DNA from 3 places in the Marinobacter sp. LQ44 genome. Region 2 is predicted to be linked to each of the others. Evidence: predicted binding sites of a transcription regulator. Region 2 holds the regulator's gene; each other region holds the start of a gene.
The links. Region 2 encodes sigma-54, which starts transcription at its own class of promoters, with help from an activator protein. Its sites were predicted from a motif close to ANTGGCATNNANNTTGCTNT; they were not measured.

Region 1: the regulator sigma-54 is predicted to act here: its motif matches at 7,282-7,301, upstream of glnA (glutamate--ammonia ligase).
Region 3: the regulator sigma-54 is predicted to act here: its motif matches at 4,307-4,326, upstream of ASQ50_RS01695 (TorF family putative porin).

Annotation. Positions count from the first base shown of each region.
Region 1 is NZ_CP014754.1:3,241,788-3,251,455, reverse strand. It holds gene ASQ50_RS21490 (magnesium transporter) at 1-165, shown strand, start outside; gene ASQ50_RS14950 (TorF family putative porin) at 360-1,088, shown strand; gene ASQ50_RS14945 (CYTH domain-containing protein) at 1,165-2,022, opposite strand; gene ASQ50_RS14940 (porin) at 2,116-3,129, opposite strand; gene dtd (D-aminoacyl-tRNA deacylase) at 3,620-4,075, opposite strand; gene pip (prolyl aminopeptidase) at 4,182-5,144, opposite strand; gene typA (translational GTPase TypA) at 5,231-7,042, opposite strand; gene glnA (glutamate--ammonia ligase) at 7,434-8,837, shown strand; gene ASQ50_RS14915 (DUF4124 domain-containing protein) at 9,037-9,561, shown strand.
Region 2 is NZ_CP014754.1:1,039,085-1,048,752, forward strand. It holds gene ASQ50_RS04845 (KpsF/GutQ family sugar-phosphate isomerase) at 1-895, shown strand, start outside; gene kdsC (3-deoxy-manno-octulosonate-8-phosphatase KdsC) at 895-1,464, shown strand; gene lptC (LPS export ABC transporter periplasmic protein LptC) at 1,461-2,060, shown strand; gene lptA (lipopolysaccharide transport periplasmic protein LptA) at 2,044-2,580, shown strand; gene lptB (LPS export ABC transporter ATP-binding protein) at 2,588-3,313, shown strand; gene ASQ50_RS04870 (RNA polymerase factor sigma-54) at 3,503-5,032, shown strand; gene hpf (ribosome hibernation promoting factor) at 5,108-5,410, shown strand; gene ptsN (PTS IIA-like nitrogen regulatory protein PtsN) at 5,509-5,976, shown strand; gene rapZ (RNase adapter RapZ) at 6,017-6,901, shown strand; gene ASQ50_RS04890 (HPr family phosphocarrier protein) at 6,908-7,177, shown strand; gene mgtE (magnesium transporter) at 7,272-8,633, shown strand; gene yjgA (ribosome biogenesis factor YjgA) at 8,644-9,180, shown strand; gene ASQ50_RS04905 (carbon-nitrogen hydrolase family protein) at 9,207-9,668, opposite strand, start outside.
Region 3 is NZ_CP014754.1:353,885-363,552, forward strand. It holds partial or broken gene ASQ50_RS21295 (transposase domain-containing protein) at 629-850, opposite strand; gene ASQ50_RS01680 (hypothetical protein) at 875-1,072, opposite strand; gene ASQ50_RS01685 (alginate export family protein) at 1,284-2,522, opposite strand; gene ASQ50_RS21300 (hypothetical protein) at 2,982-3,134, opposite strand; gene ASQ50_RS01690 (OprO/OprP family phosphate-selective porin) at 3,109-4,086, opposite strand; gene ASQ50_RS01695 (TorF family putative porin) at 4,368-5,096, shown strand; gene ASQ50_RS01700 (copper resistance system multicopper oxidase) at 5,480-7,345, shown strand; gene ASQ50_RS01705 (copper resistance protein B) at 7,366-8,130, shown strand; gene ASQ50_RS21600 (hypothetical protein) at 9,319-9,450, opposite strand; gene ASQ50_RS01710 (hypothetical protein) at 9,525-9,668, opposite strand, start outside.

The sequences.
Region 1 (9,668 bases), 2.2 Mb from region 2:
GTGGTGATGGTGGGCAGCCTCATTGGAATGCTGCTGCCTTTCCTACTGGATAAGCTGAAGTTTGACCCGGCTACGGCCAGTACACCGCTGATTACCACCATTGCCGATGTCAGCGGCGTGCTGATTTACTTCAGCGTGGCAACAGCGCTTCTGAGCCTGCCATAGCTGACGCACCACTCCGTGGTGCAATCTGGTGCAGCCGCAAAAACTGACGCCCAGACTTAGTGCACATTGGGACAACTCAGCAACCGCAATAACGGAGGATTCACGGATGCCTTTGATTTATAATAAGTTTCATTTATTGGCATCGACTGTGCTTAGTCAACCGTGAGTTAAACAATCGATCCAAGAGGTATCCGATGAAACGCAACGCATACAACCTGACTGCTTCGGTACTCACTGCTTCCCTGCTCGGGACGCTGGCCGTGCCAAGTATCGCCCACGCAGAATTGTCTGCAAATATTGGTGCCGTGAGCAACTACATGTTCCGGGGCCTCACCCAGACGGAAGGTGCCTCCGCTATTCAGGGCGGCGTTGACTACGAGGACGCAAGCGGGCTTTACGCCGGAACATGGGTTTCCACGATAGACTTTGGAGACGAGGCCACGCACGAACTGGATCTCTACTTTGGCTTCGCGGGCGACGTGGAGGGCATCGCGTATGATGTCGGCTACATCTACTACGCCTACACCGATGCCCCGGAAAACATCGATTTCGGTGAAATTTATGGCGAGATCGGGCTGGGTAACTTCGCCGTCGGTGTAGCATACACTGCTCATAGCGAAAACCAGGAAGACGTTTTCGATGAGGGCGACATCTACTACTACGGCTCTGCCTCGCTCCCACTGGCGAACGATTTCGCAGCGTCTTTCACCGTTGGCTACTATGATTTCGATGTTGATGGTAAGGCCGGCTTTGAAGATGCCAGTTACGTACACTACTCAGCCAGCCTTGCAAAGGATGCGAGCGAATTGGGCGAGTTCAGCCTTAACGTCGATTACGCGGACATCAGCAAAAGCGACTCTCCCTTCGGCAGCCCACGCGCTGACAAACCGCAGGTTTGGGTAGGCTGGACCAAATCGTTCTGACACGTTATCTGCCCGGATAACACAGGCAGTAGTGCAGAGAGGGGTCGGTTATCCGGCCCCTTTTTTCTGTGCACCGTCAGCCTTCCGCCAAGGCCAACTGGAGGAAACCCAGGCGCGGCACATGATCAAGCAGATCTCGGGTGTTGCATCCCGATTTCAGAAAGCCCTCTACCTCGCGCCATGTAGCATGACATCCTGACTCCGTGGATTTCTGAGTTAATTGTCTGAAACAGTCTTCCGGCAATGCCAGCACAGCCCCTGTGAGCCAGGAGTCACTCAACGCCCGCAGGAACCCGCGCGCACACTCTCCATCTTCTGCCACCCGTGTTTCTCTGCCGGTAATACCCGCAAGATAGTAGCCCTGCTCCGCCTTACTGATCAGGTTCAGTAAAACCGGCACCTCAACAGCAAGTGCCTTGGCCCAGCTCAACAGCAGTGACGAGTTTCCGGACTTCAGCTCAAACTCCACCTCGCACAAGGGACGAGACCTCCCACCCCCGACGACCTCGCCAAAATCGACGGCAACTTCAACAAGTGCGTCCGCAGTTTCAAGCATCACCACCTGCCTGGAGAAGTTGGTTTCGAAGGCCACTTGGAGTTTCTGCAGATCCAGCTTTTGCTTTAATGGCGTGTCTTCAAGCAATGACAGGTCAAGCTCAGGCCCCGGCAGCGGCCATTCCCATTCCTGACGGCGATGGGCACCATCAACAAACTCGCCCTGAGTTTTCAGAGTCTGGATGTAGCGATCTCCAGATTGTCTCACCCGAAGTGCCGCCCTGGCCCTGTTAAGCGCTGCGTCCGGCGTATCGTAGTAGCGATTCATCAAATCCTTCTGACCACCGCGACTGGCCTCAGGCTGCGCAAGCAACCACTGGAGGGCTTTTGCCTGCGCCCGTTCCGATAGAGTCAGTTTGATTTCAAGTTCGACTTCCATGGCAGACTCCCAATAACAGGCCCCTAAATATACAAAAAAACCGGTGACCTGAGCCACCGGTTTTCGAGACTACTTGATTAGCAGGTTTGCTGATCAGAAGTAGTAAACAGCACCAACGGAAGCGAGTGAACGCTCACTCTTGTTAGCAACGCCGTATACGCCGTCATCGCCGCCACCGAGGTAGCCCTCGAAGTAGACATACATGTGGTCAGACAGGTTGTGCAGCGCTTGTAGTGTCACAGTGTCGATGTCTTTGTCAGCAAACTGCGCGTCGCTGAAATTGTCGTCGTACTGAGTCAGCTCATAAGACAAAGCAAACTGGTTCTTGCCTAGAGTATAAATACCCATCACACCAAAGGTGTCGGACACATCTTTACGGGTGTGGAATTCGCCGGTCAGACGCAGGTTGTCTAGGTTGTAGCTGGCGCGCACACCGTAGGTGTTCTCATTGTTTTCGCTGGGAACGGTGCTTATGCGATTATAAGCGCGGCCACCGTCGTTTGAGTCAACAGCGAACGCCAGCTCAAGGGCATCAACCTCGTACATAGCAGCCAGCTGCCATGGGTAAGACTTCTTGCCAAACTCATCGTCACCGTTGACCTGGACAGCGGCGCCGATAGTCAATCCACCGAAATTAGGAGACAGGTATTGAACCATGTCACCCTCGCCTGTGTCATAACTCACCGCCTGGTTCAGCAGTGCGACTTCGTAAAATTCTGAAATCTCTGTTACGGCTAGCTCGTAAATTGTGTCGTCGGTACCAACCCAGAGCTGGCCGAAGTTCTCACCCTTAACACCGATGTACGCTTCATCAATACGGAAACGACCTTCTGGATCGTTCGCACTATTGATGTCGTCAGCGCCAAGACGGTCGATTTCGACCTTGAAGAAACCAGTCAGACCAGGAGCGATTTCATGGTCATGCATCACACCGAGCGTCGAACCGTTGTCGCGATGCTCAACAGAAGAACCGCCACCGTCAACATTGTCGTGGTTCAGAACATACTGAATGTTACCGTATACGGTCGGCAGGTTGCTTTCCTGTGCCAGAGCAGCGCCAGAGAAGGTTGCAGCTGCGATAGCAGAAGCAAGGATAGTTTTTTTCATGTTGCGTCTTCCTTTTTGAGTTAACTCAGGTTTTCGACGGGTTCTAAATCCCGATTTTTGCTGGCAAAAACAGCCGGAGCTGCGCTTGCCGGACTCCTGATCGCCTCCCATTTATATCCTGCGGGACACGACATTTTTTCTTTTTATATGACTCAAGCCGTCAAGCTGAGCCTTACATCTCAACCACTTAACAGCTTTTCTTAAAGCTCTTAGTGATGGTCCTTTTTTTAATACAAAGGATGTATTTTTGCAAATTTTTAACAACCGGTTTTTAGCCTTTTTGGTGCCTACAAGGCAACCCTTTATGCTTGAAAGCTATCCAACTCCCAACATGCAAACTGTCCAAATTCGAGGCCAAAATAGCTTTTTATCATTTAAAACATACCGTTAACTTGAACCACACTGCATTACAACATCTCCTTAGATCATACGCCCGACAACGCAGCACCAGAAACGCGCACATAGATGGGGCGCGCAACATTTCGGGGCATTAATGTTTGCGCGAGACCTCCAACAAGAAAGTGACCGGCCCGTCATTGAGCAGAGCCACTTTCATATCTGCACCGAACTCTCCACCTTCTACACGCTCGCGCCCCATTTGATTACGGGTAATGTTCAGGAAGTCGTGATACAACGAATTCGCCAGTTCTGGTGCAGCGGCCAGGGAAAAACCCGGCCGGGTACCTGAACTGGTATCGGCAGCAAGCGTAAACTGGGGAACAACAAGGATGGAGCCGCCGGCGTCTTGAACATTAACGTTCATACGGCCCTGCTCGTCGGGAAAAACCCGGTATGAGAGAATTTTTCGGCACAGTTCCTTTGCCTCACTGGGTGAGTCGTCCCTTTCAACGCCCAGCAGCAACAGAAGCCCTTTGCCAATGCTGGCAATTTCGCGGCCATCAACCGTCACACTAGCTTCCGATACTCGCTGGATAAGCCCTTTCATTCAATCCCTTGAGCAACAACTTCGAGGGTTAAAAATCAGAAACGTCGAGAGTGTATCGGCGCGCAACACCGGCCGCAACCCCTCAGATCAAGAAAAGATAATCCAGTCACCCGGCGGGCGAGTCAGTTTGTGACACCACATCCTCAACGGCCCGAATCAGTGCATCGACAATGGCAGGTTCAGACGCGGAATGCCCCGCATCGCGGATAATACGCAGGTCTGCTTCTGGCCAGGCCAGACTGAGCGCCAGGGCGTTATCCAGCGGACACACCATATCGTAGCGGCCATGGACGATCACACCGGGTATTCCGGAAAGCCGCGCGGCATTTCGCACGATCTGGTCCGGCGTTAAAAACGCCTGGTTCACAAAGTAATGGCATTCAATCCTTGCCAGAGCAATCGCAACATGTGGGTGCGCGAAGCGTTCAACAACCCGAGGATTGGGATGCAAGGTGGCGCAACGCCCTTCCCAGACTGACCAGGCCTTGGCCGCCTGAATCTGCTCAAGCTCGTTGGGGCTGGTAAGCCTGCGGTAATAGGCCGGCACCAGATCATCACGCTCCACTTCCGGGATGGGTGACACGAAATCCTGCCAGTAGTCCGGAAACACTCGGCTGGCGCCTTCCTGATAGAACCAATGGATATCCTTGGGCCGGCACAGAAAAATGCCACGGAGTACCAGCCCGGTGACCCGCTCCGGGTAGGCCTGAGCATACACCAGGCTGAGGGTGGAGCCCCAGCTGCCGCCAAACAGCAGCCAGCGATCAATGCCCAGAAACTGGCGAACGGTTTCCATGTCGTCCACCAGCTTGTCTGTGCTATTGCCTTCCAGTTCCGCAAGCGGCGTGGATCGCCCTGCCCCGCGCTGGTCCATCAGAATGATCCGGAAGCGTTCAGCATCAAAATATCGCCGGTGATTATCCTCACAGCCACCACCCGGGCCCCCATGGACCACTAACACAGGAATACCCTCCGGATTGCCGGACTCCTCCAGGTAAAGCTCATGAGGCTCTTCCACCGCGAGGTGGTGACGAGCGTAGGGCTGGATTTCAGGATACAGGCTCAGCATGACGAACTCCGTTTAGGGATAACGGTAGTCTAGCTGAGATTTAAGGGGAGAAAGCAATGGCCGTCCCTGGCCATTCAATACTAATCTTACTTCTTACCGGCGCGCTTACGCTCGTTCTCGGTCAGCAGTTTCTTGCGCAGACGGATCGACTTGGGCGTTACCTCTACCAGTTCGTCGTCATCAATGAACTCCAGCGCCTGCTCCAGGGTGAACTTGATGGGCGGCACCAGGCCGATCACTTCGTCTTTACCGGAAGCACGCATGTTGTCCAGCTTCTTGCCCTTGGTAGGGTTAACCACCAGGTCGTTGTCGCGACTGTGAATACCACACAGCTGGCCTTCATAGATCTCCTGGCCCGGGTCGAGGAACAGTTTGCCACGGCTCTGCAGGGTTTCCAGCGAGTAGGTCAGCGCTGTGCCGGTCGCCATGGAAACGATGACACCGTTCTGGCGGCTGGTTACATCACCCATCTTCACCGGGCCATAATGGCTGAAGGTAGACGTCAGAATGCCGGTGCCTGATGTCATGGTCAGGAAGGTATTCCGGAAACCAATCAGGCCACGGGCGGGAATGGTGTATTCCAGGCGGATACGACCCTTGCCATCCGGGATCATGTTGGTCATGTCGCCCTTGCGCAGTCCCATCTGTTCCATAATGGAACCCTGGTGCTGCTCTTCAATGTCAATGATCACGTTCTCGTAAGGCTCTTGCTTGACGCCATCGATCTCCTTGATCACAACCTCCGGGCGGCCCACGGCCAACTCGAAGTTCTCACGGCGCATGTTCTCGATCAATACGGACAGGTGCAGCTCACCCCGGCCGGAGACCTTGAACTTGTCGGCAGAGTCCCCTTCTTCTACCCGCAGCGCCACGTTGTGCAGCAGTTCTTTTTCCAGACGTTCCTTGATGTTACGGCTGGTCACGTACTTGCCTTCTTTGCCAGCAAACGGTGAATCGTTGACCTGGAAGGTCATGGATACCGTGGGTTCGTCAACGGTCAGCGCCGGCAGTGCCTCAACATTGGCGGGATCGCATAAGGTATCAGAGATGTACAGCTGATCCAGACCACTCACGCACACAATGTCGCCAGCCTGCGCTTCTTCAACTTCCACACGCTGCAGACCGGAGTGGCCCATGATTTTCAGGATACGACCATTACGCTTCTTGCCATCGGCACCAACAGCCACCACCGGAGTGTTGGTTCTGACCTTGCCACGCATAATGCGGCCGATACCGATCACGCCCAGGAAGCTGTTGTAGTCCAACTGGGAAATCTGCATCTGGAACGGGCCGTCCAGATCTACGGAAGGCGCGGGCACATGGTCGACAATCGCCTGGAATACGGCATCCATGTTGTCGTCCAGGTTTTCATGCTCCATGCCGGCAATGCCGTTCAGGGCACTGGCGTAAACAATCGGGAAGTCCAACTGCTCGTCGGTGGCACCAAGGTTATCGAACAGGTCAAATACCTGATCCACCACCCAGTCCGGGCGCGCGCCGGGGCGGTCAATCTTGTTAACCACCACGATCGGGCGCAGGCCAGCGGCAAACGCCTTCTGGGTTACAAAACGGGTCTGCGGCATCGGGCCATCAATGGAATCCACCACCAACAGCACACTGTCTACCATGCTCATGACTCGCTCAACTTCGCCACCAAAATCCGCGTGCCCCGGGGTGTCCACGATGTTGATGTCGTAGTCTTTCCATTTCAGCGCGGTATTCTTCGCCAGAATGGTGATGCCACGCTCTTTTTCCTGGTCGTTGGAGTCCATAACGCGCTCGTTTTCGAGCTCTTTACGGTCCAAAGTTCCAGACTGGCGCAACAATTGGTCAACCAGGGTGGTTTTACCGTGGTCAACGTGGGCAATAATGGCAACGTTTCTAAGCTTATCAATCACAACGGGTATCCTGCAGAATTTAGCGGCGAGCAGTATATAGAAAAGTCCATGTCGATAATATGAAGAATAGTGCCTAATATGTAACCAATCGGCTAATGCACCGTTATCAGGCAGGATAAGAATCAATGCACCAATAAAGTGCACACATTCAGTGCAACCAATGCCTGTAAGCTGCACTCCGGTGCGCCAGAATCGCCCCAAAGCCTTGCCGCTGCGCTGTTCTGGCGCAAAACCGAAAAACTGGCAAGCCCCTTGCTTATACTTGTGCAGCCGTAATTGAAAGGTAAGAGCCAACAGCTTCTGTTAAGCTGCCCTGACCTGAAAAAGATCGGGCTTCAGCCCGCTGAACGATCCGGCATAACGAACACGACATCACTACGGAGCATGCACAATGTCCAAGACGATTGATTTGATCAAAGAACACGAAGTGAAATGGATTGACCTGCGCTTCACCGACAGCCGCGGAAAAGAGCAGCACGTCACCCTGCCCGCCACCGAAGCCGATGAAGATTTCTTTGCTGACGGCAAAATGTTTGACGGCTCCTCTATTGCTGGCTGGAAAGGTATCAACGAATCCGACATGATCCTGATGCCGGACGACGAGACCGCCGTACTGGATCCGTTCACCGAAGAAACCACTGTCAACATCACCTGCAACATTGTAGAGCCGTCTACCATGCAGGGTTATGAGCGCGATCCCCGCTCTGTTGCCCGTCGTGCCGAAGAATACCTGAAGTCCACCGGCATCGCCGATGGCGCGCTGTTTGGCCCGGAGCCCGAGTTCTTCGTGTTCGACTCCGTTAAATGGAATGTGGACATGCAAGGTGCGTCTTACCACATCCACTCCGAAGAAGCGGCCTGGGTTTCCGGCGAAGACTTCGATCGCAACAACATCGGCCACCGCCCAGGCGTGAAAGGCGGCTACTTCCCGGTTCCGCCGGTCGACAGCCTGCACGACCTGCGTGGTGCCATGTGTGCCGCCATGGAGTCCATGGGACTGGAAATTGAAGTACACCACCACGAAGTGGGTACCGCTGGCCAGTGTGAAATCGGCGTAGGCGCCAACACCCTGACCCGCAAGGCTGACGAAGTTCAGATCCTGAAGTACTGCGTACACAACGTGGCCCACGCCTACGGCAAAACCGCCACCTTCATGCCCAAGCCGGTGGTTGGTGACAACGGTTCCGGTATGCACGTACACATGTCCCTGAGCAAAGACGGCAAGAACCTGTTCGCCGGCGACAGCTATGCGGGTCTGAGCGAAGCCGCCCTGTACTACATTGGTGGTGTGATCAAGCATGCCAAGGCCATCAACGCCTTCACCAACCCGGCCACCAACAGCTACAAGCGTCTGGTTCCGGGCTTCGAAGCTCCGGTTATGCTGGCCTACTCTGCGCGTAACCGTTCCGCGTCCATCCGTATTCCGTACGTAAACAGCCCGAAAGCACGTCGTATCGAAGTGCGCTTCCCGGACCCGGCAGCCAACCCGTACCTGGCCTTCGCTGCGCTGATGATGGCCGGCCTGGACGGCATCCAGAACAAGATCCACCCTGGCGATGCCATGGACAAGGATCTGTATGACCTGCCGAAGGAAGAGGCTCTGAACATTCCGAAGGTTGCCGAAACACTGTCTGAAGCGCTGGACTGCCTGGAAGCAGACCACGAGTTCCTGACCCGTGGCGGCGTGTTCACCGAAGACATGATCGCAGGCTACATTGACCTGAAACGCGGTGAAGTTGAGAAGCTGAACATGACCACTCACCCGGTTGAGTTCCAGCTTTACTACTCCTGCTAATGCACTGCACCAATAAGGTGCAGAGCATTTAAGCCTGAAAGCCCCGCCCCGTGCGGGGCTTTTTTTGTGCCGTTTTTCTCAAATCCCGCCAAACACCCCGCGCCCTTAACGATATGTAACCAAGGGATCGCCCTCCGGCGTTGAAATGCCTGCACCCGCCGCCGATAATCGAGACAGTTCACTACCGCAGGTTATTGTCATGAAAGCACCGCTCACGCTCGCAACCGGCTTGTTACTGCTGGCCACCGCATCCGCCCACGCAGAGGTTTACCGCCATGTGGATGCCCAGGGCAATGTAACCTTCTCGGACGAGCCCATGCAGGGCGGGGAAGAAATCGAGGTTAAACCGGTAACCACCATCACACTGCCAAAGCCTGACGCGGTGAGAGAAACCGAACAGTTGCTTGAGGAAGTGGAGCGCGAAGGTGCAGCCTATGAGAGCCTTTCCCTGATCTCCCCTGAGAACGATCAGGCCTTCCACAGTGGCAACGGCGACGTCACCTTTGAAGTGCGCAGCACCCCGAGCCTGCGGCGCGGTCATCGCTATGAGGTTACCCTGGACGGCCAGCCAGTTGGCCAAAGCACTTCAGGCTCCATCACCGTCCGCAATATTGACCGGGGCACCCATCAGGCGGGCGTTCACATCGTGGATCGCGAAGGCATACAGGTGAAAAGCGGCCAGCCAATCACCTTTACCATTCACCGACCTTCGCGCCTGAACTGATATTTGCGCACCACTTTAGTGCAACCGCACCACGATAAAGCCATACTTTGGGCAGCGAAGGGGCAAAACCCCGGCTGCCTGTAGCGACAAGCTCCCCATCTGCACCA
Region 2 (9,668 bases):
CCGTATCAACGGCGACTTCACCAGAGCCTGCGACGTTATCATGGCCTGCAAAGGCCGGGTAGTGGTAACCGGCATGGGTAAATCCGGCCATATCGGCAACAAGATTGCAGCCACATTAGCCAGTACCGGCACGCCCTCATTTTTTGTTCACCCGGGTGAAGCCAGCCACGGCGACATGGGCATGATCACTCCGCAAGATGTGGTGATTGCCATATCCAACAGTGGCAGCACCAGCGAAGTGGTGACCATTCTGCCCCTGATCAAACGTATGGGGGCACCGCTGATCAGCATGACCGGCAACTCGAACTCTGTTCTGGCTCAGGAGGCGGTCGCCAACCTGGACGTCAGCGTTGCCTTAGAGGCCTGCCCGCTCGGCCTGGCCCCGACGTCAAGCACCACCGCCACCCTGGTCATGGGCGATGCGTTGGCCGTGGCCCTGCTGGAGGCCCGCGGCTTCAGCGCCGAAGACTTTGCCTTCTCTCACCCGGGCGGCAGCCTGGGACGGCGCTTGCTGCTGCGGGTTTCCGATATCATGCATACCGGCGACCAGATTCCCAAAGTTCTTGAGGACACCACCCTTAGCGGCGCGCTTCTCGAAATCAGCCGCAAAGGGCTGGGCATGACCACCATCGTCAACGCCCAGGGTCACCTGACCGGCGTATTTACCGATGGCGACCTGCGCCGGACTCTGGACAAATCCGTCGACGTTCACACCACTCCGATCCGGGACGTCATGACCCGCCACGGCAAAACCATTCAGGCTGACCACCTGGCGGCCGAGGCGCTGAATATCATGGAAGAGATGAAAATCAATGCCCTGCCCGTCACCGACGACGATGGCAATCTGGTCGGCGCCATCAACATGCACGACCTGCTGCGTTCGGGGGTGATTTAATGAGTGACCTGGCTCCGCCCATGCACACCGTCTGGGACGACACGCTTAAGGCAAAAGCCGCCAGGATTCGTCTGATCGCCCTGGATGTGGACGGCATCATGAGCGATGGCCGGCTGTATTTCAGCGCGGCCGGCGACGAACTCAAAGCGTTCAACATACTGGATGGCCTGGGCCTGAAACAGTTGATGAAGGCCGGCATTACCGTGGCAGTCATAACCGGGCGCCGGTCACCACTGACAGAGAAACGGATGACCGACCTCGGCATCCCGCACCTGATGCAGGGCCGGGAAGACAAGAAGGTTGCTTTACAGGAACTGGTTGCAGGCATGGATATCGCTCCCGAGCAAATTGCCTACATGGGAGATGACTTGCCAGACCTGCCCGCCCTGAAATTCGCCGGCCTGGGCATCAGCGTGCCCAACGGCTACTGGCTGGTGCGCCAGCATGCCGACTATTGCACCCAGGCCCTGGGCGGTCACGGCGCCGTGCGTGAAACCTGTGACCTGATACTCTGGGCGCAGAACCGGCTGGAAACAACTTTGGCCCCCTATCTGGGCGAGCCGTCATGATTCCGGAGGTGCTGTCAAACATCGCCCGCAAACCCTTGGCGAGAACCCTGGCACTGGCGGTCACGGCTCTCGCCACTGTCTTCCTGATGTGGCAGGACGAGGAAGGTGAGAATGTGCGGGGCGATGCAGCGGAACTCAGGGGCCCGTCGGAACCCGACAGTTTTATTATCGAGGGCCGCTACACAACCTGGGACGAACAAGGCAACCTGAAGATGTCGATATCCAGCCCCCGAATCGAACAGTTTGACGACACCAACTACGCCACCATGAACGCCCCAAGGGCCAGGATTTTCAGTGAACAGGCTACCCCACCATGGATAATCGAAGCGGATGAAGGTAGCCTCCGGCAAGACGATGATCAGGTGATTCTGACAGGCAACGTTGTCGTGCTCCGGCAAACCGACGACTCGGAAGCCACCCTGAAGACCGAATCGCTGACCCTGGATAACCGACAAGGCACAGTACACACCGATCAACCGGTCACCATTACCGAACCGTTTGGCGTGACCCAGGCCAATGGCATGAAAGCCTGGGTAAACGAACGCATACTGGAACTCAATTCCCGGGTGGAAGGGCAATATGAAACCGTCAGGTAACCTCACACACCGATTGTTGTCGATAATGGCGGCACTGCTACTGGCCGGCCCGGCATCTGCGTTTGATCTGGACTCCGACACCCCCATCAAGGTTAGCGCCGATTCGGCCCGCCTCGACGATACCGAGGGGACCGCCATCTACACCGGCGACGTTGAACTGGTCCAGGGAGCCACCCAGCTGAACGCAGAACGGGTGGTGCTGTATCGAAGTCCCGAGGGCCTCAACCGGATTGAGGCGAGCGGCGAACCTGCCCGATATCGCCAGCCGGCACGGGAAGGCGAGGCCATGACAGACGCCCGGGCGAGAACCATCACCTGGTCGGCGGCGGAAAACCGGCTCACCTTCGAACGCCAGGCGGTGATTGAACAAGGCAACAATGTGTTCCGAGGTGACATCATTCAATACGACACCGTGCGCCGGGTGGTCACGGCAGAAGGCGGCACGCCTTCGGAAGAAAGCTCTGGCCGGGTGGAAATGGTGATTCAGCCTCGCAGCTCCAGCAACCCCATAAACGAATAGGTTACTGATGGCAGTTCTCAGGGCCAGCAACCTGGCAAAAAGCTACAAACAGAAAAAAGTGGTTCTGGATGTATCTCTGGAAATCCGGTCTGGAGAAATCGTTGGCCTGCTCGGCCCTAACGGCGCCGGCAAAACCACCTGTTTTTACATGATTGTCGGGCTTGTGCCCTCCGACCGCGGCCGAATCACCATTGACAGCCAGGACATCACCCCGCTGCCCATGCATGGCCGGGCGCGCAAAGGCATTGGCTACCTGCCCCAGGAAGCCTCGGTTTTCCGAAAACTGACCGTGCGCGACAACATCATGGCCATTCTGGAGACGCGAAAGGGCATGAAACGGCCGGAGCGGGAAGCCAAGCTCGAGGAACTTCTCGAGGAATTTCACATCACCCATATCCGGGACAGCCTGGGTATGGCTCTGTCCGGTGGCGAGCGACGGCGAGTTGAAATCGCCCGGGCGCTGGCCATGGAACCGGCGTTTATTCTGCTGGATGAACCCTTCGCCGGGGTAGATCCGATTTCAGTCAGTGACATCAAACACATCATTCGGCATTTGCGGGACAAGGGCATTGGAGTGCTGATCACCGATCACAACGTGCGGGAAACCCTAGATATCTGCGAGAACGCTTACATCGTCTCCGGCGGCCATATCATCGCCTCCGGCAACGCAGAAGCCATCCTGGCCAATCAGCAGGTCAAGGAAGTCTATCTGGGCGATGAGTTCCACCTGTGAGCGCAAGAAAAACCCTCGGCGACCGAGGTCTGATTGTTTTGATGATCTGTAGCAAGTAAACTCGGCAAAGAACTTGCTTATACTGACACCAGTGAGCGGCAAGTAACCAGCGTACAACAATTTTTTTGCCTGACAGCAGGCAAGGTCACTACCGGGACACCCTTGATTTATGGATCTTGAGCCATGGTTATGAAAGCCTCATTACAGCTTAAGATGGGCCAGAGTCTGACCATGACGCCCCAGCTGCAACAGGCCATTCGCCTGCTTCAGCTTTCCACCCTCGACCTCCAGCAGGAAATCCAGCAGGCACTGGAGTCAAACCCGATGCTGGAAACCTCCGAGGATGACGAGCAGTCTGACACCCCTGATACGGACTCCGATACCCGGGACGAGCACAAAGACCGGGATTCCGACCACGATGAACCGGCCACCGAGACCGCCTCTGACTGGGATGAAAATGAAAACGGCCCTGACTGGTCTTCAGAAACCGACATACCGGATAACATCCCCGACGACCTGCCCGTAGACACCGCCTGGGACGATATCTACCAGTCTGCACCGGCGCCAGCCAGCAAAGGCGAAGACGAGAACGAATCGGATTTCGAAACCCGCAATTCGCCGGCAGAAACCCTCCAGGACCACCTGGAATGGCAACTCAACCTGACCCCCATGAGCGAACGTGACCAGGCCATCGCCCACGCCCTGATGGACGCAGTGGACGAACGCGGTTACCTGACCTCACCGATTGAGGAAATCCATTCCGGCCTGCAGGATGAAACCGAAGAAGACCCCCTGGAACTGGACGAAGTGGAAGCGGTTCTGCACCGGCTACAACATTTCGACCCGCCGGGTGTGTTTGCCCGCGACCTGCAGGAATGCCTGCTGATTCAGCTCAACCAGTTGCCACCAGATACTCCCTGGCTTCGACAGGCCCGCTTGGTGGTTACCCAGTTCCTGCATCTGCTGGGCAACCGGGATTACGCGCAACTGCTGCGCCGCAGCAGACTCAAGGAAGATCAGCTGCGCGAGGTTCTGGCCCTGATTACCAGCCTCAACCCCCGCCCGGGCGACGTGGTGGACCGGGCAGAGCCGGATTACGTGATACCGGACGTCATCGTACGAAAACACGAAGGCCGGTGGCGAGTTGAGCTCAACCCGGAGATCGCCCCGAGGATTCGGGTCAATGCCAGCTACGCATCGCTGATCCGCCGCGCGGATAGCAGTGCTGATAACACCTACCTGCGGGATCAACTGCAGGAGGCCAAGTGGTTCATTAAAAGCCTGCAAAGCCGCAACGAAACCCTGCTGAAAGTCGCCACCCGGATTGTTGAGCACCAACAGGGTTTCCTGGACCAGGGGGAGGAAGCAATGAAACCGCTGATCCTCTCCGACATTGCGCAGGCCGTGGAAATGCACGAATCCACCATTTCACGGGTCACCACACAAAAGTATATGCACACACCCCGCGGTATCTTCGAGCTGAAGTACTTTTTCTCCAGCCACGTCAGTACCGCTGAGGGTGGAGAATGTTCCTCCACCGCAATACGTGCGATGATCAAGAAACTGATTTCAGAAGAAACTCCAAAAAAGCCGTTGAGCGACAGCAAGATTGCAGCCATGCTTGGAGATCAGGGCATCAATGTGGCCCGGCGCACCGTTGCCAAATACCGGGAGGCCATGCACATTCCTCCTTCAAACGAGCGCAAACGACTGGTTTAATGTTTTTGCCGGTGCACGAAGCACCGGACACGCAGCCCGGTGGCAACACCGGCATGATGACAACAGGAGACGCCTATGCAACTCAACATTTCAGGCCATCACGTAGAACTGACCCCTGCACTGAAGGATTACGTCAACACCAAGTTCGAGAAGCTGGAGCGTCACTTTGACCACATCAGCAACTGTCAGGTGACGCTGGAAGTTGAGAAGGTACGTCAGATGGCCGAAGCCACCCTGCATGTCATCGGTGGCGAGATCCACGCAAAGGCAGAAAGCGAGGACATGTACGCCGCGATTGATTCGCTGGTGGACAAACTGGATCGCCAGATCCTCAAGCACAAAGAAAAGAATGTAGACCGGATGCACGGCAACGGCTGAGCGCGCCCTTCGCGCCGCCTTACCGGGTGTTTCAATGATACGAGCTGCGGCGGGGAATACCGGCCGCAGCCTTTTTTTTACGGAATCACAGTCGATCCATGAGCGATACATCCCTGACCATCGACAACATTCTGGCTCCCGAACTGACGCTGTGCCGAGTGCCAGCCTCCAGTAAGAAGCGGGTACTGGAAACCATCGCAGAGCATATTCATCATCAGGATGAAATCCTCAGCGACACCGAGATCTTCAACAATCTGGTTTCTCGCGAGCGGCTTGGCAGCACCGGTATCGGCCAGGGTATCGCTATACCCCACTGCCGCCTGGAAGGGCTGGACCGTGTGATCGGGGTGCTGATGACGCTGGAAGAAAGCATCGACTTCGATGCCATCGACAATCAGCCGGTCGATCTGGTGTTTGCCTTGATCGTGCCCAAAGAAGCCACCAGTGAACATCTGGAGCTGCTTAGCCAGCTGGCCGAGAAATTCAACGACAACGGCTTCTGTGAACAGCTTCGCCAGTGTCAGGATTCAGCGTCCCTGTACCAGCGTATGACAGCGGCATCCTGACAAGCAGTAGCACCAACTTAAGCAGGCAGGAGCGTCCATCATGAAACTGATCATCGTCAGTGGCCGATCGGGGTCCGGTAAGAGTACCGCGTTGCACGTACTCGAAGATCTGGGCTTCTATTGCATAGACAACCTTCCCATCGGACTGCTGTTCCCGCTAACCCGGGAGGCGGCGCAGCAGGAAGCGCCTGGGCGACTCCGGAAAATGGCCGTCAGCATCGATGCCCGCAACCTGTCTGCCGAACTGGCCAATTTCGAACAGATCTATCGCCAGCTGCGCGATGCCGGAGTCGTTGTCGAGATCATATTTCTGGATGCCGATGAACAGTCCCTGCTGCAACGATTCCACGCCACACGCCGAAAGCACCCCCTGAGTGATGACAAAACCTCTCTTCGGGAGGCCATCGCCAACGAAAAGGCTCTTCTGGAACCCCTGTCAAAACTGGCAGACCTGTACATCAACACCACCGGCATGTCGATGTATGAACTTCGTGACATGGTCAAACAGCGGGTGGTGGGAAGAAAGGACCAGGAGCTTGCACTGCTGTTCCAGTCATTTGGTTTCAAGCATGGCGTACCGGTTGATTCCGATTACGTTTTCGATGTGCGCTGCCTGCCGAACCCATACTGGGACACCAGCCTGCGCAAATACGTCGGTACCGATCAACCCGTTATCGAGTTTCTCGAGCGGGAACCTCTCACCGGGCAAATGGTGGACGACCTGATCCGCTTCCTGGATACCTGGCTACCTTCGTTCGCCGACAGCAACCGAAGCTACATGACCATTTCCATCGGCTGCACCGGTGGCCAGCATCGTTCCGTCTATGTTTGTGAGCAACTGGGCCAGCATTTCCGTACCCGATACAGCAACGTGCAGGTTCGCCATACCGAGCTGCCCCACCTTCAAGCCCGCGGGGAGATCTGATCCGCCATGATCTGCCGCCCCGTCACCATCATCAATAAACTGGGTTTGCATGCCCGCGCCACCGCTAAGCTGGTGGCCACCGCCTCCGGCTTTGACAGCCAGGTGCGGATACGCGGCAAGGGCCGGGACGTGGATGCCAAGAATATCATGCAGGTGATGATGCTGGCCGCCAGCCAGGGCACCGACATTGAGCTGGTCGCTGATGGCCCCGATGAGCAGGAAGCCATCGATGCGCTCATCGAACTGATTGATGATTATTTCGGCGAAGGGGGTTGAACCAAGCCGGGTTCGTTATTCACCTACAATCCTTTCTCACCTGAAGCCGCTAACTCCGCTATAATGCGACAGTTTTCTGATTGCAGGTGGTTTCATGACCGATATTCTGGAAAAAAGTCAGGCCCGCCAGCGCCTTCGCTCCCTCAGTGAGGCCCTGGACAGTGGCGCGCTCAAACAGGTTGCCCGCATCCTTAACGGCGGCCTGAGCCCCAGCGATATCGCACACCTGCTGGAATCCTCCCCGCCCCGCCAACGCGCCCTGCTGTGGAACCTGGTCGATAAGCAACTGGAAGGGGAAGTCCTCCAGTATCTCGGTGACGACATCCGGGCCTACTTCCTGAGCCAGCTGAATGCCCAGGAGCTGGCCGATATCATTGAGGATTTTGAGTCCGACGACCTGGCCGACCTGCTCCAGCAGCTGCCAGACACGGTGATCCAGGAAGTCCTGGACACCATGGACGAGCAAGACCGGCAGCGGGTAGAGGAAGTGCTCGCTTACCCCGAGGACACTGCCGGCGGCCTGATGAATACGGACACCATCACGGTGCGCCCGGATATCAGTATTGACGTGGTACTGCGGTACCTGCGCCGCCACCGTAACCTGCCCCCCATGACGGACAGCCTGATTGTGGTCAGCCGGCGAGACGAGTTCATTGGCATGCTGCCCATCACCCGTATGCTGGTGTCCAACCCCGCGTCCACAGTTCGTGAGGTGATGGACACCGATATCGAGCCGATTCCGGTCACACTCTCAGACACGAAAGTTGCCACGCTGTTCGAGCGCTACGATCTGATTTCGGCCCCCGTCGTGGGGGATGACAACAAACTGCTGGGCCGTATCACCATCGATGACGTGGTCGACGTTATCCGGGAAGACGCTGATCATTCGCTGATGAGTATGGCCGGTCTTGACGAGGACGAAGATACCTTCGCCCCCGTCATGAAAACCACTCGCCGGCGGGCAGTCTGGCTCGGCATCAACCTGATTACCGCGTTCACTGCCTCAGCGGTTATCGGCCTGTTCGAAGAGACGATCGCCAAGGTTGTGGCGCTGGCGGTGTTAATGCCCATTGTCGCCAGCATGGGCGGGATTGCAGGCAGCCAGACCCTGACACTGGTAATTCGTGGTATGGCGGTGGGTCAGATCAGCGGAGCCAATGTTGGCTGGCTATTGAACCGCGAATTCCTCTCCGGCGTTCTCAATGGGCTGCTTTGGGCGGTGGTTGTGGCGGCCGCCGCCGTGCTGTGGTTCCAGGACTGGCTGATTGGCGCGATTATAGCCGCTGCCCTGATTATCAATCTTGTAGCCGCGGCACTGGTCGGCACGGTCTTGCCCCTGTTCCTGAAGTCCAGGAACATAGACCCCGCCCTCGCGGGAAGCGTCATCTTAACAACCGTGACCGACGTTGTCGGTTTCATGGCCTTCCTGGGGCTGGCCACGATCTTCTATGCGTAAGGAATCTACCATGAGCCAACCTGATATTAACCCGCACCACGAGGAGCTCGAGGAGGATTTCGGCCCGAGCAAATCCCAGATCAAGCGGGAAATGCATGCGCTCCAGGACCTGGGTAAACAGATGCTGGATCTTAATGACGAGCAATTGGCATCCCTTGACATCAGCGACAGTCTGAAAGCAGCGATCGTCGAATCAAGACGCATTAATCAGCGCGAAGCCCGCCGGCGACACCTGCAATACATTGGCAAGATCATCCGGCAGGAGGATGACCCGGAGGCACTGGCTCGGGCCATTGGGGCCTTCCATGCGGGCAGCGACGAACATACCCGCCGGCACCACTTGGCCGAGCGCTGGCGCGACCGGATGATCTCCGAGGGTGACCGGGTGGTGGGTGAGTTTATTGACTACTGCCCGGCGGCTGACGTTCAGCACCTACGCAACCTGGTTCGTAACGCCCGCAAGGATGTGGAGAAACAGAAAAATACCGGTCAGGCCCGAAAACTGTTCCGGGCCCTCCGGGAATGGATTGACGACGCAGAGCAGTAAAGCAACCCGCTGAGCGGAGTTCTAAGTTAAAGACGGCGGTGCTCCCAGACCGGCATTCTGGCCCGAACCTGGTTCAGTTTTTCCATATCCAGGTCTGCCACAACCAGGCCTGGGCCCTCATCCAGTTCCGTCACCACCCTGCCCCAGGGGTCACAGATCAAACTGTGGCCATAAGTCTTGCGTCGCTCACTGTTTTGCCCCCCCTGGCCGGGGGCAACCACCCAAACCTGGTTCTCGATGGCCCTGGCTTTAATCAGTGGGTGCCAATGGGCGTCTCCAGTTTGCCAGGTAAAGGCGCTGGGCAGGCACACCCACTCGGCACCCTGTTCCCGCAGCGCCCTGAACAGTTCAGGAAACCGCAAGTCGTAGCACACAGCCATCCCCAGCCGGCCGGCGGGAGTATCCACGGTAACCACCTGGTCACCTGGCTCGAAGGTATCCGACTCCCGGTATTGGCCATGGGAATCCTCTACCATGGCGTCAAACAG
Region 3 (9,668 bases), 690 kb from region 2:
AGAGCTGACCTCAGTAATCCTTGTGTTCGCGGAAAACACGCTGCTGGCCGTTGGCGTTGAAGGCGATGACCTGATAATCGTCCTTCCGGCCCGTTTCCATGCCCCTGCATCATTTTCATGCACGCCTCAGTCATGGCTTTACGGTCTTCGGGGGACATATCAGACATCATATTCATCATCCCCCTCATGCCTTTTCCTTCGTCCTCGTGGGCCAATGCAGAGAAGGATCCAATGGTTCCGGCCAGAAGAATCGCTGTGATGGTGAGCCTGGTTTTTGAATTGCGCATTTGATTCACTCCATATAAAGCCCCGTTACGAATGAACCGAAGGACGAGACTTTGTTGCAAGAACTAACGTTAATGAGTTTGCCGCGATGGGCAAAAACCGGTTAAGACTCAGGAGTAATGTTCTGGAGGGGGTGTAATAGAAGCCAGGAAGGGATCCTGGTAGTGGGCCGCCTGTGCGGCAAAAATCAGCTGGGAACCGGTATCGGTAAAACTTGTGAAGTTCCCCGGCGGCAAGGCAAAGCAAACGCAGGCCCGCTGAACACCAAAAGCAGTGACAGCAACACAACAATAGTGGGGCGATTCTTTGCGGACATCCTGCTTTCAAGCACCAGTCTGTGACATTAACAAATTAAGGCATACGATCGACCGATACGTTCCCAACAGACCAACACTATTTTATTCCGTTGTAAGCGTCCGCCGATGGCGCTGCTCTTCTGTGTCGGCAGTCGGGTTAGAACATCCCTTGGATACCCATAGGGATCATGCCCTTTCCGCATAGCCGACTGGATCAGCGTCATGACCGCAGCCGCGCGTTGACCACTGCGGAGTGATCCCAGGAACAGCCCAACGCACAGGGCCACGAGCCTTCACTTATACCTGACGCCGTGTCGATCGAAGATCTCATAAACTTCCCCGGCCTCCTCCTGCGGCAACATCACCCGGATCGTCTGCTCTTCCTTATCAATAAAGATCACTTCCTGTGGGATTTCGCTGCCAATAAGATCGTCTCGCGTATTGCGTGCCTGATCCATGTTCTCGAACTTACCATTAATAGCTTTACCCATCGTGCTTCTCCTTGTTGTTTAGATTCCATCCAAAGCATAGCTAACACATCAATTTCTGTAAATTTACGACGTTTCCAAGAGCCAAACGCTGCCTGAGACCTCCTCAACCGCAGCGTTCGTCAGCGACCCTTATCCTTCGGATTGTCTACCCCCGGTCGGGGCGACCCGCCCTCTATCAGGCGAATGTCTGTTCACCGCAACAGTGATAAGGTCAGAACTTGACCTCTCCCCACAACCAGGCCTTGTCCGTATCCACGCCACGACCATCGGCGGCATAGCTGGCGAACTTGGCACCCACCGTGTAGTGCTTGTTGATCGGGTAGACAGCCAGCAGCCCCAGCTCGGAGCCATAGCTCAGGCTATTGATGTCACTGCTGTAGTCATGATAAACGGCCAGCCACTTGACCCCCTTTGCTGAGGCACCCGCCGATACGTATAGATCCTGCAGGCCATCGTCCGGGGTGACCAGGAACTGGTCGGCCCAACCGTTCATCGCGTGAAGCGTCGCCAGAGGCGTCTGGAATGACCGGCCGTCGTCCGACTCCAGAGTCTCCATACCCACCTTAAAGGTCAGGCCGTAGACTGCGAGCCCCACTTCCGCCAGCCAATAAGCGGCCTCAAAGCTTTGCGGGTTGTCTGCATAGTCTTTCTGGATTGCGTACTCCAGGGTGTACAGGACCCTGGCGTCTTCCGATACATCGGTGCCACCTGCGAACCGCAAACCAAAATTCTGGGTTGAGTTGACGTCTGCGTTGGTAAAGTCGAAAAGATAACCGTAAGTGGTCAGGGTTCCGGCAGCCAAGCCATGATACTGTGCGTTGAAAATCGGCGACTGCATTGGGAAATTGCCATTAGGGCTGGCATCCGAGAACACCCGGTTAGCATTGTAAAGATAGCCCGCTGTGATCTTCGTGTCCGGAAGCGACTCGTTGGTGCCGACAAAGGCATCGAAGGTTTGTTCATTCTGGCGCCAGCCAACCGTACCGATAAACCGGTGATTGTCCAGAGCAAAGCGCTGACGGCCGTAGGTCAGGCTGGTATCCGAAAAACCTTTGTAACGCACGTAAATTTGGTTGACTTCGGTTTCCGTCGGATCAGCGACTACTGAGTGATCGGTTATGCCATTGATGGTGCTATTGTAGTTCTCATTCCCCACAGCGGACACATCTTCCGCCTCGGCAAACACCTCAAACCCCTTAAAATCACCAGTCCGGTACCCCAGTCGGGTTCGAACGGTAGAAGCATGGGCTTGATCAAGAGGGTTGTCCTGATCCACAAATTCGTAACGGTAACGAACATCAAGCGAAACCTTTCCCCCGGTTAAGGCTTCGGTAAAGGTCATGGACAGGACAGGCGTTGCGGCAGAGGCCAGAACCGAACCAATGGCAAAGACAAGCAACGACTTCTGGTTTTTTTGGCCATTCCTGGCAGTGAGCGGAGTTAGCATCATTTTCATCCTCGAGTGGTACCTTCAGCGGCCGTATAAACGGTTGAATGGAGTCAATATTTCATCGATAAGTCGCTCGTTCAGTTTAGGGCGCCAATGTCAGCGACAACCTTGATATCGGTCAGATTGAACCTGACTCTCAAGGGGTACCTCCATAGGCTCACAGGCAAAAAGAGCTGAACAACGCGCCACCACCTTATACGTCTCGCAAAGCCGTCCATACGGGTCTCATTTTTTCAGGAATACAGCCGGATCAGAGCTTAACTGCACCTTCAGGCTGACCAACTGATGGGTGTCCACCTCAATGTACACCAGAAACCTCAGATGAACTTTAACTTAGGGGGTGGGGGCGGGGGGGGGCGGGGGGGGGGGGGCAGACAAAAGCAATGGGCAGATTAATATCTGCCCAAAACCTGAGTATTTCATAACTCTCAAGAACTATATCAAAACCGCAAAACTCATTCAAGCGACCTCCATGCGGTCAAAATGCATATTGTAACCTCGCACGCACTTCATCTCCGCTAGCGCCATGGCTTCTTCGCCATCCATGTAGCTCATTCCAAGTCGAACATTCTTGTTGGCGTAATAGTTAACGCCCAGTGTTTGTTTGCTCACCGTCGGTCGTGGCCAGCCCCACATCACTGTATTTTCCGTCACCATCCTCAAAGCGGGCAACAACTTCCCAGGCCCCTTTGGGCGATGCCGGTTTTACCCGCTTGAATGCTCCGGCTTTGTAAGGACGGCTTTCGCCGGTGATGATCCAGCCAAGCTGTACGTAATAACCATCAACATCCACCTGGCCTTCCTCGGAATCGAAATATTCGGCCTGGGCATGGAAGGGCCCGGAAGCGCCGGCGAGCTCCAGATTAAACGTATCGACCTCATCGGCCTGAGTGTCGGCATCACGCGTGGTATAACCCGCACCAAGATGAACAACCATATTGTTCGTTTGAATCGGTGCAACCGTGCCCCGTGCGGTTACTGCCGTGTTATTGAAGTCGTCGCTGCCATTGCCGCCTGCCTCGAAGTAGCCGATACCGTAGGTCCAGTTGCTGCCTTTGCCGCTGAGCTGGATGCCGCCGCTGCGACCGGGGGCATAACGCTCGGTCATGGCAGATCGCTCAAGCGCTGAGATGTCTTTTGAGCTCGTTAATTCTTCCAGGCCGAATGGCTCTTTCTGTTTACCGATAGTCACGGTTGCAGCTGAGCCAAATCCCATGTAACGAATGTACAGGTCTTCAGCAGTACCGCCGTCGGCGCCATCACTTTCAGCCACGTTGAACTGGGTCTTGTACGCCCAGTCGCCAAAGTGGCCCTTGGCGTAGAGGCGTGCCCGGCGCACATCGAAATCGGTAGTGTCAACACCGTTGTCGTCAGACTGCGTGGCGTCGTAATCCCACTGAATGCGCCCGCCGAGCTGAAAAGACGCAGAGTTATCCGACACTTTCACTTTGATACCGCTGTCGGTATCGATCACAAGGTCTTCGCCGCTGGTCGTAACGTTTCCGGCCTGTGCAGCAGAAGCGGCAGAAATCGCCAAAGCCAAGCCCAAATATTTCTTGCTCATGATCTGTCTCACCTTTTTCGGTTTGCTTGTGTGTGTTGAAGCGCTATTAAAGTCTATTTGGCAAAGATTACAGAATGGTTACAGAGAATGCATCAAAACAGGGCGCTGGTCCGGGCCGGTGACAGGTTCTGGGGCGCTAGGTGTTGCGGTCGTTTTTCGGGGGCAAGCTCAGAATGTGCCGATTTGTCTCTATAATTATGATAAACAAGAATAAATAAGATATGGCAAGACTTTTGCTGAATCATATTTGGAGCAATGAAACCCAACCGAAGGTATCCATTATGAAGAAGCAGTTTTTCACCAAATCCGGATTTATCAGTATCACTTTGCTTGCAGCACTTCAGGCTGCGCCCGCCATTGTTAGCGCTGACGTCAGCTCAAATGTGAGCGCCAGCAGCAACTATCTGTTCCGGGGCGTCACCCAGACAGACGGGGCTGCGGCTGTCCAGGGAGGGTTGGATTATGAGCATGCGTCGGGCTTTTACGCCGGTGGTTGGGGCTCCAATGTCGATTTTGGTGACGGCACCAGCTATGAGCTTGATCTTTATGCCGGATTCTCCGGCTCTGTGGAAGAACTGGGTTATGACGTTGGGTACATTTATTATGCGTATCCTGACGCGCCGGACTCCATTGATTTCGGCGAACTTTACGGCGAGATCAGCTATGGCATTGCTGCTGTAGGCCTAGCCTACACGATCAACAGCGACACCAGTGGTGATGGGGTGTTCGTGCAAGGAGATGCCTATTACTACGCCTCTGTTGGGGTGCCTCTGCAGGACAGCTACAGTGCCGGTGTTACGCTTGGCTATTATGACTTCGCTGATGACGGCAAGGCTTCTGTCGGTGAGGCAAGTTATTCACACGTCGCCGCCAACGTTACAAAGGATGCGGGAAACTTCGGTTCCTTCAGTGTTAACGTGGAGTACGCGGACATTGAGTCAACCGACGCGCTTGGCTCTGTCAACTCGGATGACCCGAAGTTCTGGCTGGGTTGGAACAAGAGTTTTTGATCGGCCTAGCGATGGTTAGCTGCTCAATTTGAGTATTGTAAAGCTGGTTCCGTGACGGGCCAGCTTTTTTTATCTGTAATTGTCTCGTCAAAATCCACAATTGCACGCCTGTAGATAAAGCGGATGAATCGCCATCTTCATTCTCGCCATCGCCCTTCCCTTCTTTATCGCAGGACTTGCAACCGTTCTTGCTAATCCGCACTCACTCGCCCAAAAGGGAGGCTGGCGTAGGGCCATTGCGCCTCTCCCCCCCTGCCCGCCAAACAAATGGTGATAGAAAGGCGGATACAGACTTTTCAGTTTGATTTCAGTTACACCGGGTAGGATCAATAATCGAGTCACGAACGCAAGAAGCTGTATATACATGGTTTTAGGAGCAACCTATGAGCGATAGACATTTCTATGCAGGTGTGTCCAGGCGGCGCCTTATCCAAGGAGCTGCCACGATGGGACTTCTTGCCGGTTTCGACAGCTTGTTGCCGGCCTATGCTAGAGGACAACTGGACAACACGAACGCATTTCACACCGTGCGTAATGGCGCTGACATCTACGACCTGACCGTCGCGAGAACACCTCTCAAGATAGGGGGCACAGTCTCGGAACAGCCCATCACCATCAACGGCACTCTGCCAGCGCCTCTGGTGCGCCTCAAACAGGGGCGCGAGGCAATCTTGCGTGTCACCAATACGCTACCGGAGGCAACATCCATTCACTGGCACGGTCTGATTCTGCCGTACCAGATGGATGGCGTTCCTGGCGTCAGCTTTCCCGGCATCATGCCCGGCGAAACGTTTGAGTACCGTTTCCCGGTCGAACAGCATGGCACCTACTGGTACCACAGCCACTCTGGCCTTCAGGAACAGCTAGGCCACTATGGGCCGATTATCATTGATCCTGCCGAGCCCGAATCGGTGGCCTATGACCGCGAATACGTTGTGGTTCTATCTGACTGGACCTTTGACTCTCCCGAGGACGTATTCCGCAACCTGAAAGTGGCAGAGGGCTACTATAACTACAACCAGCGCACCGTTAGCGACTTCTTCAAGGATGTTGAAACCATGGGCTGGGATGCCGCGTGGAGCAAAGCCGGCATGTGGGGCAGAATGCGAATGAGCCCCCGGGATATCCTGGATGTAACCGGTTCTGAATACACCTACCTGATGAATGGATCGCCTTCCGCCAGCAACTGGACCGGGCTGTTCCGTCCCGGCGAGAAAATTCGCCTGAGATTCATCAACGCCTCGGCGATGACCTACTTTGATGTCCGTATCCCGGGACTTCCGATGACGGTTATTTCCGCTGACGGCCAACCAGTGCAACCCGTTGAAACGGATGAATTCCGCATTGGCGTGGCGGAAACCTACGACGTGATTGTACAGCCAACCGACACGGCTCACACCGTGTTTGCCCAGTCACAGGATCGGTCGGGGTATGTGCGCGGAACGTTGGCTACCCGCAAGGGAGTGGAGGCGCCAGTGCCGCCCATGTATCCGCGAACCGAGCGCGGTATGGCCGCCATGGGCATGGGCGCGATGAGCATGGGCGCCATGGGCAAGGACGGCGATATGAACATGGAGAGCGGCATGGACATGGGTGGCAAGATGGAAATGATGTCAGGCAGCAACGACAAAGCCCATGGCCAAATGATGATGAATGGCGCCGACTCGGGAATGAACAAGATGAGCTCGGACAAAGCAACGATGAATGAGGTCCCGACGGCGGGTCGGCCGATATCCCATGGCCCTGATAATCACGGTCCCGGGGCGGCCATGGTGGCTTCCAGCCCGCAATCGCGTCTGGATGACCCTGGTGTAGGCTTTGAAACAGCCAACCATCGGGTGCTGACTTATTCCCAGTTGCAGAGCATTGAGGGCTGGCCCGACAAGCGCCCGGCCGAACGCGAGGTGGAACTGCACCTTACCGGCAATATGGAACGTTACATGTGGTCGTTCGACGGCAAAAAGTTCTCTGAAGTCGATGGCCCGGTCAAGTTCTACCATGGCGAGCGCCTGCGATTGATCCTCGTCAACGACTCGATGATGGATCACCCCATTCACCTGCATGGCATGTGGATGGAACTGGAAACCGGTGCAGGTGAATATCGTCCACGCAAACACACGATTTCCGTCAAACCCGGCGAGCGTGTATCCGCGCTGATCACAGCGGATGCACCGGGTGACTGGGCTTTCCATTGCCACCTTCTGTACCACATGGACGCAGGCATGTTTCGTGTCGTGTCGGTCGTTTAACGGGATAGGGGATGAACATTATGATGAATCGCATCAAGTGGGTTGTGGGTGCCTCAGCCTTAACGCTTGCCTCGGGAGCCGGCGCCGCTGGTACTGGCGTTCAGGCCGAACCGGACTGGACACTGCCAATACATGACAACCAGGTGTTTGGCCAGGTTCTGTTTGACCGGCTGGAATACCAGCGTGACGGCAACAACGAAATGGCCCTGTGGGATGCCCAGGGATGGATTGGCAAAGATCGCAATCGGCTCTGGGTCGAAACGGAAGGTGAGACCGATCTATCCAGCGACAGCGGCGACATCGAAAATTTTGATGTGCAGTACAGCTATCGCTTCGATCGCTTCTGGGATATACAGACAGGATTGGGTGCCCAGACAACGTTTGGCCCCAGCCCTAATAAGGAACGCTATTCTGCCATCGTTGGATTGCAGGGACTTGCCCCGTACTGGTTTGAGGTAGACACCAACTTCAGAGTGACCGACGACGGTGACGTGTCATACGATCTTGAAGCCGAGTACGACTGGCTGCTGACCCAAAGGCTCATTTTGCAGGGCCGCGGCGAAACGCTCGTCGCCTTCAGCGATGTCGAGGAATGGGGCGTCGGTAGTGGCATCAACAATGTGGGCCTGGGGCTCCGCCTGAGATACCACTTTTCGAGGGAGTTTGCACCCTACGTGGGTGTTTCTTACACCCGCTTTCTCGGCAATACAAAGGACCTTCGTGAGCGCGAGGGAGAAGACGTCGAGTCCTCCAGCTTCGTGGCAGGCGTCCGGTGGTGGTTTTAACACCATAAAGCCCTAATCGGGATAGGGGGGAGCCACTAGGCTCCGCCCCTCCCACACCACCCGGCAAGCGGGTCCGCACCGGGCGGTTCGCGACGTTGAGGTATCACGAGAGACGCGGCACGCCCAACCGATCAAAGTAGGCAATCGTCAGCACGTTGTGAATGGCAGACCGACTGTTATGCCACCAGCGACGGCTCAGGGCCGCCACGGATTCCACAACCCAGGGACTCGCGCCAAGGCGCAGCAGTTCCCGTTCACTTCCGTCCGGTTTCGGGATGCCTACCCGCCGCTCCCTTGTTGGCCTTCACGCGCTTCCATGCCCGTTGCATATTCTCTCGTGCGAATACCTGCTCAAGCAGGCCTCGCCCTGCGCCCTCCGATTCTCGTCGCGGGAGTCCTGTTTCATCGCTGGTCACATCTGGCAAGGCTTCACCTTTCCGCTCCGTGTTGCCACGTTGCCCTTTCAGGCATAAGGCGAGATATCCCCGGGTAAGAACACACTCCTTCACCGCACAACCGCCGGATTTACGCCGCATCGCCTTGGCCACAAGAGCTTCGCGGCTTCTGGCCCGCTCGCCCTGCTCGGCAGTGCCTCATATCCGATTCTTGTTCATCGGCTCACGGTTTACGCTCCACGCTTCCTCTCAACAGTTGCTCGCCCTTCCGCAGTTGCGCTTCACTTCGTTCGCTGTGGCCAGCTTACGGGAGGACTTGCACCTCCAGGAGTGCGCCCCTGCCGGGCGCACAAAAAAAGGGGCAGAGTGTTCTGCCGTCGCCTCTGGTTAACCATCAAAAGACATACTGGACTCTTCCGCGAAGTTCGTCGCCGCCATTGTTATTCGCGTCTTCGCCGTCCATGTAATTTATACCAAGACTGGCCAACTGTAAGGTAAATCGCTTTTGAGCCCTTGATGTCGGACTGCAGCTCATCAATCAGCTTTATGCTTTCAGAGGTGACTGAGCCCAGCACCAGTTTTGCATCGAAGAGAAAAACCAGCCGGCCGGGGTTGTCCTGCGCTGATGTAGGCAAGGACGACACCCTCTACGGATTGAAACCCGATGGCAGAGGCAGAATCCTTCGCGGGGATGTAGCAGTATCGAACGCGGGCTTCGTATCAGCAACCCGCTCGACCTCTCCGGCCTTATCAACCAGTGTTGAAAACAGGTATTTCCGGGAGTCAGCGGATTTCATGGAGATGGCGAGATTGACGCAAGGTTGCCGGAGCTTCCGACCGAAAGCATGATCTGCCCCGGGTTGTTACCGGTACCGGCGTTGGAGATCGCACCATAACCGGCTCCGTCCAGGGCCCGGACGTTCATAACTCCAATGTTTCCAATGTACTCGACACCGAAATAGGTCGCCTGCGCGGTCTGCTGTTGGTTATCGCTATAGGTCAGGATGGGGAAACCCGGCTGTCGTTGCCAAGGTCAGTATCAAATTTCGATGCGTAAACGTCCCTGTCGGGTTCCCCGTTTGCCACGTTCGCAGTCGGCCGGCTCGGGTCGGTAGAGTTTGAAATCAACCCATCGTTAATTGG